One region of the Lactiplantibacillus brownii genome, then DNA from elsewhere that is predicted to be linked to it. Evidence: riboswitches for the same ligand, from Rfam matches in the RefSeq annotation. Region 1 holds a riboswitch; the other holds the start of a gene.
What was found. Region 1 has a riboswitch for thiamine pyrophosphate ahead of RA086_RS00970 (ECF transporter S component). Riboswitches for the same ligand answer to the same signal wherever they lie in the genome.

Region 1 (6,166 bases):
TCGCTGCAGGCGCAACTTGCTGATTCTCTAACGCAAAGATCAGCTCGTTTTCAACGGTATCCATGGCAAATTGTTGATTTGGATTTTGAAACATTAAAGCGACTTGGTTAGCACGCTCAGTGGGTGCAATTGAGGCGAGATCCTGTCCGTCGTAGCGGATAACGCCTTGTGCATTTGGCAACGGCATTAGGCCAGTCATTAACTTGAGTAGCGTTGATTTACCCGTACCTGAAGGACCAGTGAGCAATGTAAATTGGTGCGTTTTAAACGTTAGGTTAACGTGATTCAAGGTTGGCGCTTGCGCCTCCGGGTACGTGTAAGATAGATTTTCCAGCGCAATGTTCGCCATAACGATTCCTCGATTCTAGTTCGTGTGTGTGAACTTCAAGACGTGACTTCGGTCCAACATATTTGTGATTAAACGGGTCAGAACGCCGCCAAACAAGAACATTGAACAGAAGCGCACCACGAAGTATAAGATCAGTAGCCATAATTGTAGTTTGAAGTAGCCATTACGAGCGAGGTCCCAACCAAAAGTAATGATCGTGGTCGTGAATGCCGAAGCGGTTAAACCCAGCCAATCATAGTGTTTGTAACGGGTGACGATGTAGCCAAGTTCGGCACCGAAACCTTGGGTCACACCAGAAATTAAAGTTGAAATGCCCCATTGACCCCCGAAAAACATTTCAACGGTGGCAGCAAGCAATTCGCCCAATGTGGCAGAACCCTTTAAACGTAAGAGATAGCCAGCCAACATCCCTGGCATACACCAGAGCCCCAATAAAATCTCATTAGCGAGCCCCGATAAACCGACGGGTGCGAGGGCGGCGGTTAGAACGTCGTAAACGTAGTTAGTCCCCATAAAGATCGCACCAAAGAAAATCCCAATTAACGCGATTAAGATAATGTCACTTAATCGCCATGCTTTTGCCCATTTCATAATCAAAAAACCTCCCAAAGTTGTTATCATTCATGCCACCGTGCGACAAAAAACGGTCATCACTAGTTTTGACAACTAAGTGATGACCGGCTAAAGTCTGTTTGATGGTTCTCCAAATAAGCATTGCTCCCTTGCGCTGGCATTATCCAGATCAGGTTCAATGGGTATTATCTCAGCCGAATGGCACCCCAGTTGCTATGAATGATTAGTTTCAGTGTAAACGAATTCAGGGTGCAACGCAATTAACAATTTTGCCTAGTGAGCAAAGTTCATTGGAAAATCATGATTTTGTGCTTTACTTAAGTTAGTAAACCTCGCAGATTAATTTTTTAACGGATTGGAGGGGAAAATCATGACAACAATTTACGATTTTAAAGAAACTGAAATGAGTGGCGCCGACTTAGACCTAGCCGAATATCGTGGGCAAGTTTTGTTAATCGTCAACACGGCGAGCAATTGTGGGTTAGCGCCCCAGTTTAAAGGCTTAGAAACCCTTTATCAAAAGTATCAAAGTGAAGGCCTGGTCATCTTAGGATTACCTTCAAATCAATTTCATCAAGAAAAAGCGGATGATGCTGAGACGCAGGATTATTGTCAGCGGCATTACGGGGTGACCTTTCCAATGACTAAGCGTGTGATGGTCAATGGGGAAGCTGCTGATCCGTTATTTGCTTACTTGAAACAAGCTGCGGGTCATGGTCGCATTAAATGGAATTTCACGAAATTCTTAATTGGTCGTGACGGGCAAGTCTTACAGCGTTTTGCCCCCACGACACGGCCGCAAACTTTTGAAACGGCGATTCGAGATGCTTTGGCAGATCGTTGAACCTTTAGAATGAAGAAACGAGTTAAGGAGGAATTTTTGTTGGAAACTTATACCTTACGAGATGGGTTAACTTTACCCAAAGTTGGTTTTGGGACCTATAAATTAAATGGTGCGCATGGTGTTGATGTGATTGATTCAGCGATTGATCGCGGTTATCGGTTATTAGATACGGCGTTTAATTATGAAAATGAAGGCGCTGTTGGTGAAGCGGTTCGACGGTCGTCAGTCCCCCGTTCTGAACTGTTGATTTCTTCTAAATTACCCGGCCGTCATCAGACTTATCATGAAGCCATCGCAACGATTCAAGAATCGCTGTATCGTGCTGGACTGGATTATTACGATTTATACTTGATTCATTGGCCGAACCCCAAAGAAGATCATTACGTTGAAGCTTGGCAAGCGTTGATTGAAGCGCAAAAGTTTGGCTTAGTCCGTTCAATTGGCGTTTCTAACTTTTTACCGGCTCATTTGGATCGCTTGAAAAAGGAAACGGGTGTGATGCCGGTCATTAACCAAGTTGAACTCCATCCATACTTTAATCAACAGGAACAACGTGACTACGACGCCGCGCATGACATCTTGACGCAAGATTGGAGCCCACTAGGTCGTGCGAGTGAGATGTTAAAGAATGAAACGTTGAAACAACTGGCAACTCAATATGGTAAGAATGTTGGTCAATTGATTCTGCGCTGGGAACTTCAGTTGGGGACCTTGCCAATTCCAAAGTCTTCAACGCCAAGCCGTCAGCTAGGCAATCTTGACTTATTTGACTTTGAAATTTCGGCGGCGGATATGACCACAATCAATGGGCTAAGTTCGGCCACGGGTCGTTTGAATAATCAAGATCCGGCTGTTTATCAAGAATTCTAGTAATAAAGATTGGCTGTAGCTGGTCAATCTTTTTTGTTAGCGATGAAAAAGCCCTGAAGTTGGGCAGTGATGCCAAGCTTCAAGGGAGGATGAGGTCAAACTACGCCGAGCCATTTTTGTCTCAAAATCAGCGCAAAATAAAACTGACTAGCAGGTCTCCAATGGTGTCATGGAAACAAGCTAGTCAGTAAACAATGTCTATATTTCAAAAGCCCAACTAAATGACCTAAAGAAAGTCGATTTGGTGGAGATTTGCGGGCATCTTACTATTGTGATGGTTTACTGTCTTCACTTGCATTGCCCGTGAGGCATTCACAAAATGGACACCCGTTGCTGCAATCAAACCCATACCTAAAATCGTAATAATACTCAATACCATCATTATTCACTCTTTTCTGATTACTTTATGGGTCTATTTTAGCGCTTACATGAATTCCGTCATTTGAGAGCCATTAAAGAAAGATTAGGGTTTCCTTTTTTTAGTGTTTTACGTCAAAAACGTTAGATTATTAAGTTTTAGGTACTGATAACTATTGAATTAGTGCTTTGGGGCTTTATAATATAAAGTCGTTTTTCACGGTAATTGTCATCAAAAACACAAAAATAGGATGAGACTGAAAAAATTCGGCCTCATCCTATTTTAAAAGTGACATCGCACGATTGATTATTGAGCGGTGTCGTTATTTTTTTAGCTACGGTGAATTTCGATAATCTTAACTTGGTAGCTGCCATTTGGCGCTGAAACTGTCACAACATCGTTGACGGTATGGTGGTTAAGCGCGGTGCCAATTGGGGAAGTGAAAGAAATCTTGTTTTCGTCTAAGTTGGCTTCTTGCTTGCCGACCAGTTGATAGGTGACTTGATCGTGATCATCCATAAATTCTAGTGTGACGGATTTACCGATGTCTAGTTGATCATTGTCGGCCGGTTCGACAACTTTAGCATATTGTAGTTGCTTATTTAAGAAACGTAGGCGACTCTCCAAACGACCCAAGTCACGTTTAGCATTGGTGTATTCAGCGTTTTCGGACCGATCACCAAGCGCGGCCGCGGCAGCTAAAACTTTGATGCGGTGTGGTCGTTGCGCAATCAGATCAGCGATTTCTTGTTCAATGGCGTGATAGCCCGCTGGCGTCATTTTATTAAAGGTTGGTTCCATCTGATCAAGCCTCGGATTTCGTGGATTTTACTGGGAATAGTTTAACGCATTTTGAGAAAAATTTGTATTTTGTTTTAGAAAAATATTTTTAGGCGGTGTTTAGTGGTGACCTGCTAGCCAAATAGTGGCGATCCTCAGAAGTTTCTTGCTGATTTTGCCAATGATAAAAAAATAGCCAACGACTTTACAGCCTTGGCTAGTCGTAGAGTTTCTCACGCTCTACGGAGTTACGAACTCTTTAAGTATATGCAAATTAATTACATAATACAATTAATTTGTTATGAAAAGCAGTCGAAATTCGTGCATTTGGGAACGGTTGCAAATAAAAACTTGAAGTATTTCGAACAAACCCCTTGAATTTTAGTCTAGACCAATATACAATTGGACTATACCAAATAAAGAGGGAGTCAGTTAATTATGAAAGTTATCGTAGTAAAGGATCAAGCTGCCGGCGGTGTAGAAGGATACAAAGTATTTAAGAATGCCTTGGACAATGGGGCTAAAGTATTTGGGTTGGCAACTGGTTCGACACCCGTTACAACTTATCAAGAAATCGTAAAGAGTGACTTAGATTTCAGTAACTGCACATCCGTTAACTTGGATGAATATGTTGGTATTGCACCAGACAACGAACAAAGCTACAAATACTTTATGCAATCACATTTATTTGACCAAAAACCATTTAAACAATCATTCTTGCCAAACGGTTTAGCTGCTAATCCAGCTGAAGAAGTTAAGCGTTATGACAAAGTGATCGATGAACACCCAATCGACTTACAAATCTTAGGTATTGGCCGTAATGGTCACATTGGTTTTAACGAACCAGGGACTTCTCGCGATGTCACGACTCATGTTGTTGACTTAACAGAATCTACCATCGAAGCTAACGCACGTTTCTTCGAAAGTGAAAACGATGTTCCTAAGCAAGCCTTCTCAATGGGCTTAGCTTCAATCATGAAGAGCAAACACTTAATCCTTGAAGCCTTTGGCGAAAACAAGGCTGATGCCGTTAAGGGTATGATCGAAGGCCCTGACACCGTTGATTGCCCAGCTTCAATCTTGCAAAACCATCCTGACGTTACGGTTATCATTGATGAAGCCGCAGCCAGCAAGTTAAGCAAGAAGTACTAAAATTTAAACTTAACTAAATTTAAAAATTAATGCGTGTATACTTTAAAAGACTATTCGAAATCCAACGATTTCGAATAGCCTTTTTTTTATCTGCATAATGGCAACCATTGGTTATATCATCCTATTATCAATCATGCGAAACAACTTCGAGATGCTCTTGGCGGCTGGGCTAATGGCGGTTGGTTTTGGTGTGATGGTTTCTGTTTCTCAATCAACAGCTCTCCTGTTAGCTCCCATGGAAGAACAGGGACTTGCTAATGCCACTTATTATTTAGGAAGTGATATTGGTATGTCGATCGGGCCAATTATTGGTGGTATTTTACCAACTATTTTGCCACTAAAGTTCTTTTACCCAGTGATGTTAGTCGTCGTTCCTTTGACAGCAATTATCTATTTAGTTAATCGTCGTAAGCTCAATGCCGCAGTACAATACAATTAAAGTGGCATTATTACGAAATTGATTGCTTGGTAGTGTTTAAAGCAAACAATTACTGAGACAAAAAATAGGCGACTGTCATCGTTAAACTCACGATGACGGTGGCCTATTTGCTAAATAAACATTTTGATACCAAAGTAAATAATCAGTAAACCAAGAAATGGTGTTAGCACCCGATTGACTTTGGCTAAGTCCAATCGACGGATGACTAGCGGCATGATGATTGCGCCGATGATGGCACCAATCATCAATAGCCAACCGGCTTGCCAAGCAAAGGTGCTGGTAAACAGGTGTCCGACCAGACTAATGGCCGACATGGTAGTGAGGACGTAGGTGGCAGTTCCGGCAGCTTCAACTGCAGTTAAGCCCAAGATAGTGAGTCCGGCAGCGGTCGTGGCCCCACCGCTTAGTCCGCCGATACCGACCATTAAGCCGCTAAGTAGACCGAAGCCGCGCGCAATCCAGATTTGTTGAGCCGATTCACGTGACTTCTTTTGACGGCGGATGGCTTTAAGCAACACCATGCCACCCATGACAATAAAGATCGTGCCGACGATCCAGTTATATAGCTTTTGTGGAATGAATTGTGCACTGATCGTCCCGACCAAGATACCGGGAATCGCCGCTAGAATCATTTGGTTGCCAACGTGAAAATCAACATTTTTGATGCGCATTTGAGTTAAAAAGCCGAAAAATAACGCAGGAAGGGCAACCAATAGTGAAGTTGGCACTGCTACTGCGGTGGCTAAACCCAGCTGGCTGGTGAGAACGCCGAGGTACAAGGCCGCGCCACCGCCACCGATT
Region 2 (6,166 bases), 150 kb from region 1:
TGCATTAGCATGGACGGTAAAGGCAATTCCGCCGATTAAAATGAGACTGCCGCCGAGTAGTAAAGATTTTTTGTGATTCAAAAAGCTCATGATCAATTCCTCCAAAATTAGTAATGTACTTGGTTAGAAAAATCATTGAGCGTTGCCATCGTAACTGGATCATCATGATTCACCCCGTTTTAAAGTCAAAAAAAACGTCCTTATATTACAGCCAATGCTGCGATAAGGACGGTCTATAACCGCGGTGCCACCTTAATTGAGCCCACTCAAGTCGTTTTGACTTAATATGCGCTCCAACTCCATAGAGAACAACCATTCTCCTGACAACTGACGTATGTCGCACGTCTTTTCGTACTTTCGAAATTTCGGAAAAGCCCTCGGTGGTCCATTTAATTATCTGCGTTCGGCCATACTCTCAGCAACGATGACTCTCTGTGCGGGCACGATAATCTTGATCTCCACCTCATTGGTTTATAAGGACGATATTTAAGTTGAATTCAGTGTACAGCGGGGTGTTTTAGTTTGTCAACCCATTCATTTAAATCAGTTTTCTGAACAACCAAATAATTACTGATTGTTTCACGTGAAACATCAATGGCTTTCTTATTGTACATGCCAAGCTAAAAATGGCGATCGCCAGTAGTTTGATGGTTGAACTCCGGTATAATGGACTGGAGTTTAAAATTGGAGGAAACGGTATGGGTAATTCATGGCATGGTCCGCATAGTCGTGATATTTTGAAAGCAATTGCGACTGACGCTGAATCGGGTGAGCGACAGGCGGTATATTTTGATCAGGTTCGCCAGCAACTGATGATTGAGCCACTGGCAAAATTTCAACAGCGGACTTTAACAAATCATCGGCCAAAAATCCAGTTAACGACGGCAGAAAAATTGGCGCTTTATCGGCGCCGCTTTACTGGAAGACAAGATGTCTATGCAAAACGCTATTTTAATAAGCAAGCTCAACGCGATGTTTATAGCCCCGTTACTAGTTTTATCAACGGCCGCCCTAATAAAGACGATCCGCAACCACTGACGGATGCGGTTATTAAAGCTCATTTGAAGGGCCAGATTTTCATTGGCATTTACCCACTATTGAAAAATGAAACAACTAATTTTTTAGTCATTGATGTTGACAAGCATAATTGGCAAGAAATCATGACATCGTTAGTGCAGGTCTGCAAACAACTAAAACTACCAACGGCAGTTGAAAAATCTCAATCTGGCCATGGGGGTCATCTGTGGTTCTTTTTTGAACAGGCCATCACTGCAACCGTGGCACGACGATTAGGACAAGCAGTTTTAAAACGAGCCATGGCTATTAATCCGGATATTTCATTTAAAGCGTTTGACCGACTATTTCCAAATCAAGATACGCTGCCGGCAGGTGGGTACGGTAATTTAATTGCTGCCCCACTACAATACGAGCGGATGCAACTTTGGACGGAGTTTATTTGTAAACGACCAATTCGAGCCATATGCGGATCAATGGCAGTTCTTGCAGGCAATTGGCACACTGACATTGGCACAAGTTCAAACCGTTATCAGCAAACTCGCTATGACTGACAACTTTCAATTGTTTGAATCGCCAGCACAACAGGATAGTAATTTGTTGGATGATGAACTACTAAGTCTCACTCAAAAAATAACCATTATTCGTCGGAACCAACTATATTTGCTTAAATCGCCGTTAACTACCGCTCAAATTAATGCCTTACGATGGGCGGCAACTTTTGCTAATCCGACGTTCAGCCAACGTCAAAAACAACGATTTAGTACTTGGAATACGCCAAGATATATTTCGTTGGCTGAACAAAATGAAAAATATTTAATTTTACCGTGAGGAATAGAATCGTTCTTAAAACAACGGCTTCCGAAGTTAGTCGTTCAAGACAAAACTGAGAGTGGTCGTCCACTACATGTCAATTTTAAAGGGAAGCTGCGTCCCGAACAACAACAGGCGCAACAAGCGTTACTAAAAAAGGCGATGGGCGTGTTAGCTGCTCGAACTGGATTTGGTAAAACGGTCGTGGCGGCTAGTCTGATTGCGCAAAGAAAGTGTAGTACTTTAGTAATCGTCAACAATCGGGCGTTAGCACAACAATGGCAAGCCCAGCTAGCTAAATTTTTAACGATTGCTGATGAGCCATTAGTCGAGTACACGAGAACTGGACGAAAAAGGAAGAAAAATGTTATTGGTTCATACTATGGTAATCAAAAGCGATTGAGCCAATTAGTGGATGTTGCGACCATTCAAACTTTGAGTCGACTTAAAAATGTGGCTGAGTTTACGCAAGCCTATGGCATGGTTATCGTGGATGAAGTTCACCATCTGGCTGCCGTGACTTTCGATGAGGTTGTTAAGCAGATTGCTGCCAAGTTTATTTATGTCCTTTCAGCAACACCTTACCGTCGTGATGGCTGGGATCCCATCATTTTCATGCGTGCTGGTCAAATTGTTTATAAAACGGCTAAAATTGATGAGCAACAAGTATTGACGACGAAACGGTCATTGATATTACGATTGACTAATTGGGGAATGCTAAATAGTGACCAGTTTAAAGACCAGACAATCCATGAAAATTATGAAGCTATTTTAGCGGACCGCGATCGTAACCAATTAATTGCTGCAGATATTGTCGCTAACTTTAAAGCCGGTCGTCATCAATTGGTTCTGACGAGGCGGTTGGCACAAATTGAGTTATTAAGACAGTGTTTACCCAAAACTTTAGCAGCTAAAATATTTGAGTTGTCTGGGCATCAAAAAGCTACTCAAAATCGTGAAACTATTCAAAAAATTACTGACAGTACCGCGCCATATATCATTTTTGCGACAAGTAATTATGTTGGTGAGGGTGTTGATATCCAATCGATTGATACGTTGTTACTAGCGATGCCAGTTTCTTGGAAGGGGAACGTTGAGCAATACTTAGGACGTCTAAATCGAAATTTGGCTCATAAGACTGACTTGCGAGTTTATGACTATGTTGATTTGTTTGTACCTATGTTGGCGCGAATGTATCAGAAACGATTACGAACTTATCGAGAATTAGATTATCAACTAGTAGTGGATAATCCCCAACAAGTTGTCGCAATCTATCGTGGTCAGAACGGTTATCAACAGTTAGTGCAGGCAATTAAGGCTGCAAAGGGGCAGTCAATGATTGGCGTAGTGTCTTTAACACAACCAATTTTAAAATTTATACAGCAACTTAATCCGGCGACAATCACGGTGGTCATCACCGCTAACCTTCAAGCGGCCATGCCGTTGCGTTATCAGCAATTGGTAAAGACAGGTGTCAGAGTCCAAGTGGGGGCGACGGTTTTAAACACAATTATTATTGATGAACAAACCGTTTGGTATGATTACGAGGAATTGCTTGGAAAGGCACATCAAGGCTATGCTTTAAAGTTTGGGAGTGCGGCATTAGCAGCTCATTTCAAAAAATTGTTTGATCCAGAAGCAAAATTATTTTAATAAACGAAATCCAGCCGAGTGATTAGACTCAGCTGGACCTTATGAAATGTTAAAGACGGCTGTTATAAATTAAAAAGCTAATATAACAGTTGTCGCCATCGGGTAAATCATAACCCGTGTTTTGATTAGAACCATCGTTTTCATGTAAAACGACAAATTCACCAGAACCGTAATCTTGATCATTTAAATAAGTGACGAGGCGTTCGTCGCATTCGGCTAAAGTTTTACCTGTAACGACCCGGCGATTCCAGCCACGATGAATGGCACCATTTGGATTAATCAAATTCTCCCACTCCTCATTTTGAAGTCATCAATTGCATCATCTAGGATAATGTCACCTTGATGGACAGTGTTAGTTAATTCTAATAATAATGTTTTTAGAATTAACTGAATGTTATTACGACTTAATCATAGCAAAGTTTGACTAGGTTAATCAATGGCAAGACCTGCTATTTTAGTCCAGTTGAGTAGTTGACGGTAGCGGTTACAACTATTACACTAACAGTAACTTAAATAAACACTAGGGGTGTCCACGAATGGGCTGAGATGGCAATGAACTTGCTGATCCCTTTGAACCTGTGAGTCCAGACTTGCGTAGGGAAAGTGTCGATGCTAAGCAATTTGGCAACCACCGGTTCAATAAAAGTTGAATTGGTGGCTTTTTTTATGGAGGAGAGAAAATTGAATTTAGACTTATTAACGACCTTACGTGAACAAAACCCGATTGTTTTCAATATTGCTAATTTTGTGACAGTTCAAGATGTTGCCAACGGTTTGAATGCCATTGGGGCTTCTCCAATCATGTCGGCAGAACCGATCGAGGCGCCAGACATGGTCAAAATTGCGGGTGCAATCTGTCTTAATTTGGGGACTTTGACTCAGCGACAAGTCGAACAGATGAAGGTTGTGGGTCAATTGGCAAATCAGCAGCAAAAGCCAATCGTTCTAGATCCAGTGGCAGTTGGAGCCAGTACCTATCGCCATGATGTCGCTCAAAGGTTGCTTGAAACGTTTAAAGTTGCAGTAATTCGTGGCAATGCGGGGGAGATTGCCACGTTAGCTGGAATTGACTGGCAGGCTAAGGGGATTGATGCTGGGAGTGGGGACGGTGATTTGATTAAAATTGCCCAAACTTGTGCGCTGAAATACCATTGTGTCGTTGTCCTTTCTGGCCCGACCGATGTTGTAACCGATGGAAAACGAGTGATCCAAGTTCATAACGGGACACCGTTATTTCAATTGCACGTGGGTTCTGGTGATCTACTTTCTAGTTTAGTTGCGGCATTTACAGCAGTCAGTGGTGATGATTATTTTGAAGCTGCTCAAACTGCCTGCCTAGTGTTGGCAGTGACAGGTCAATTGGTGGTCAAACAAATGACCGCCGATCGACCAGGGACTTTTGCATTTGAGTTATTGGATAAATTGCATTTAATTACGATTGAGGAAGTTAAACGGCTCGCTTCAATCAGTTAGCGAAGAAGGTTGAAATAATGAATGAATTTCCAGAAGTATTGACGATTGCCGGCACGGACAGCGGTGGTGGTGCGGGTATCATGGCTGATTTAAAAACAATGCAAGCCCGACACGTTTTTGGGACCGCCGTGGTAGTTGCGGTTACGGCGCAAAACACGTTAGGTGTCCAAGACTTTATGGCGTTGCCAGCAAAACTGATTAATGAACAATTCGCGTCGTTGGCGGCTGATTTTAAAATTCGGGCTTGTAAAACAGGAATGCTAGCGGATGCGACACATGTCAAATTAGTTGCTAGGGCATTACAGCAATATGATTTTGGCCCACTGATTGTTGATCCAGTGATGATTGCTAAGGGTGGTGCTGCCTTGTTAGCGGATGATGCAATCGAAACTGTACGCACAGACCTATTACCCTTAGCAACGGTTGTTACCCCCAATTTGCCCGAAGCTGAACGTTTAACGGGACTGGTCATCCATGATGCGGCAGGGATGGTTGTCGCTGGTCACGCCTTGCAACAACTCGGTGCTAAAAATGTCATTATCAAGGGCGGCCATGAGTCTAATGCCAGCACGGCAGCTGATTTTGTTTGCTTGGCGGATGGCCAAGCGTTTTGGCTGGCGGCTCCGCGGGTTGACACGGTTCGGACCCATGGGACGGGAGACACATTATCAGCTTGCTTAACGGCTGAACTTGCTAAAGGGGTTCCGATGGCAACTGCCATTCACACGGCTAAAGCTTATGTGACCGCGGCAATAAAACAAACGATTCAAGTTGGTCATGGTCACGGTCCGTTAAATCATTGGGTGGCACCAAGTGATGAGGTTCAACAATATGACAATTGAATTTTCGGCGGAACAGTTACGGGCATACTTTGTTTGTGGCTCCCAAGATGTGGGAAATCGTGGCTTAGTAGAAATTCTTGAGGCTGGATTACGAGCGGGAATTACAGCTTTTCAATTTCGCGACAAGGGAATCAGTCGGTTAACGGCTACGGAACGCTTACAATTGGGGCAACAATTGCACCGACTTTGTGCCACGTACCAGGTGCCGTTCATTGTGGATGATGATGTCGAGTTAGCGCTGGCTTTGAAAGCGGATGGGATTCATGTTGGACAGCGCGATCAGCAAATTCGGCAAGTCTTGGCCCAAGTTGCAGGTAAGATGTTTGTCGGCCTATCTTGTTCGACCCCTGCAGAAGTTTTGGCAGCCAATC

Region 2: it holds a riboswitch for thiamine pyrophosphate, as region 1 does, so the genes downstream of both, thiM (hydroxyethylthiazole kinase) here and RA086_RS00970 (ECF transporter S component) in region 1, are expected to answer to the same signal.

The regions. Positions count from the first base shown of each region.
Region 1 covers NZ_JAVCWF010000001.1:242,477-248,642, forward strand. The annotation lists gene RA086_RS00965 (ABC transporter ATP-binding protein) at 1-349, opposite strand, end outside; gene RA086_RS00970 (ECF transporter S component) at 365-940, opposite strand; TPP riboswitch at 1,049-1,141, opposite strand; gene RA086_RS00975 (glutathione peroxidase) at 1,293-1,766, shown strand; gene RA086_RS00980 (aldo/keto reductase) at 1,776-2,636, shown strand; gene RA086_RS00985 (hypothetical protein) at 2,863-3,018, opposite strand; gene greA (transcription elongation factor GreA) at 3,325-3,795, opposite strand; gene RA086_RS00995 (glucosamine-6-phosphate deaminase) at 4,213-4,926, shown strand; gene RA086_RS01000 (MFS transporter) at 5,060-5,365, shown strand; gene RA086_RS01005 (sulfite exporter TauE/SafE family protein) at 5,476-6,166, opposite strand, start outside.
Region 2 covers NZ_JAVCWF010000001.1:89,021-95,186, forward strand. The annotation lists gene RA086_RS00335 (peptide ABC transporter substrate-binding protein) at 1-90, opposite strand, end outside; gene RA086_RS00340 (TOTE conflict system archaeo-eukaryotic primase domain-containing protein) at 699-1,568, shown strand; gene RA086_RS00345 (hypothetical protein) at 1,561-1,845, shown strand; gene RA086_RS00350 (DEAD/DEAH box helicase family protein) at 1,942-3,480, shown strand; gene RA086_RS00355 (hypothetical protein) at 3,530-3,763, opposite strand; TPP riboswitch at 3,993-4,099, shown strand; gene thiM (hydroxyethylthiazole kinase) at 4,162-4,953, shown strand; gene thiD (bifunctional hydroxymethylpyrimidine kinase/phosphomethylpyrimidine kinase) at 4,971-5,795, shown strand; gene thiE (thiamine phosphate synthase) at 5,785-6,166, shown strand, end outside.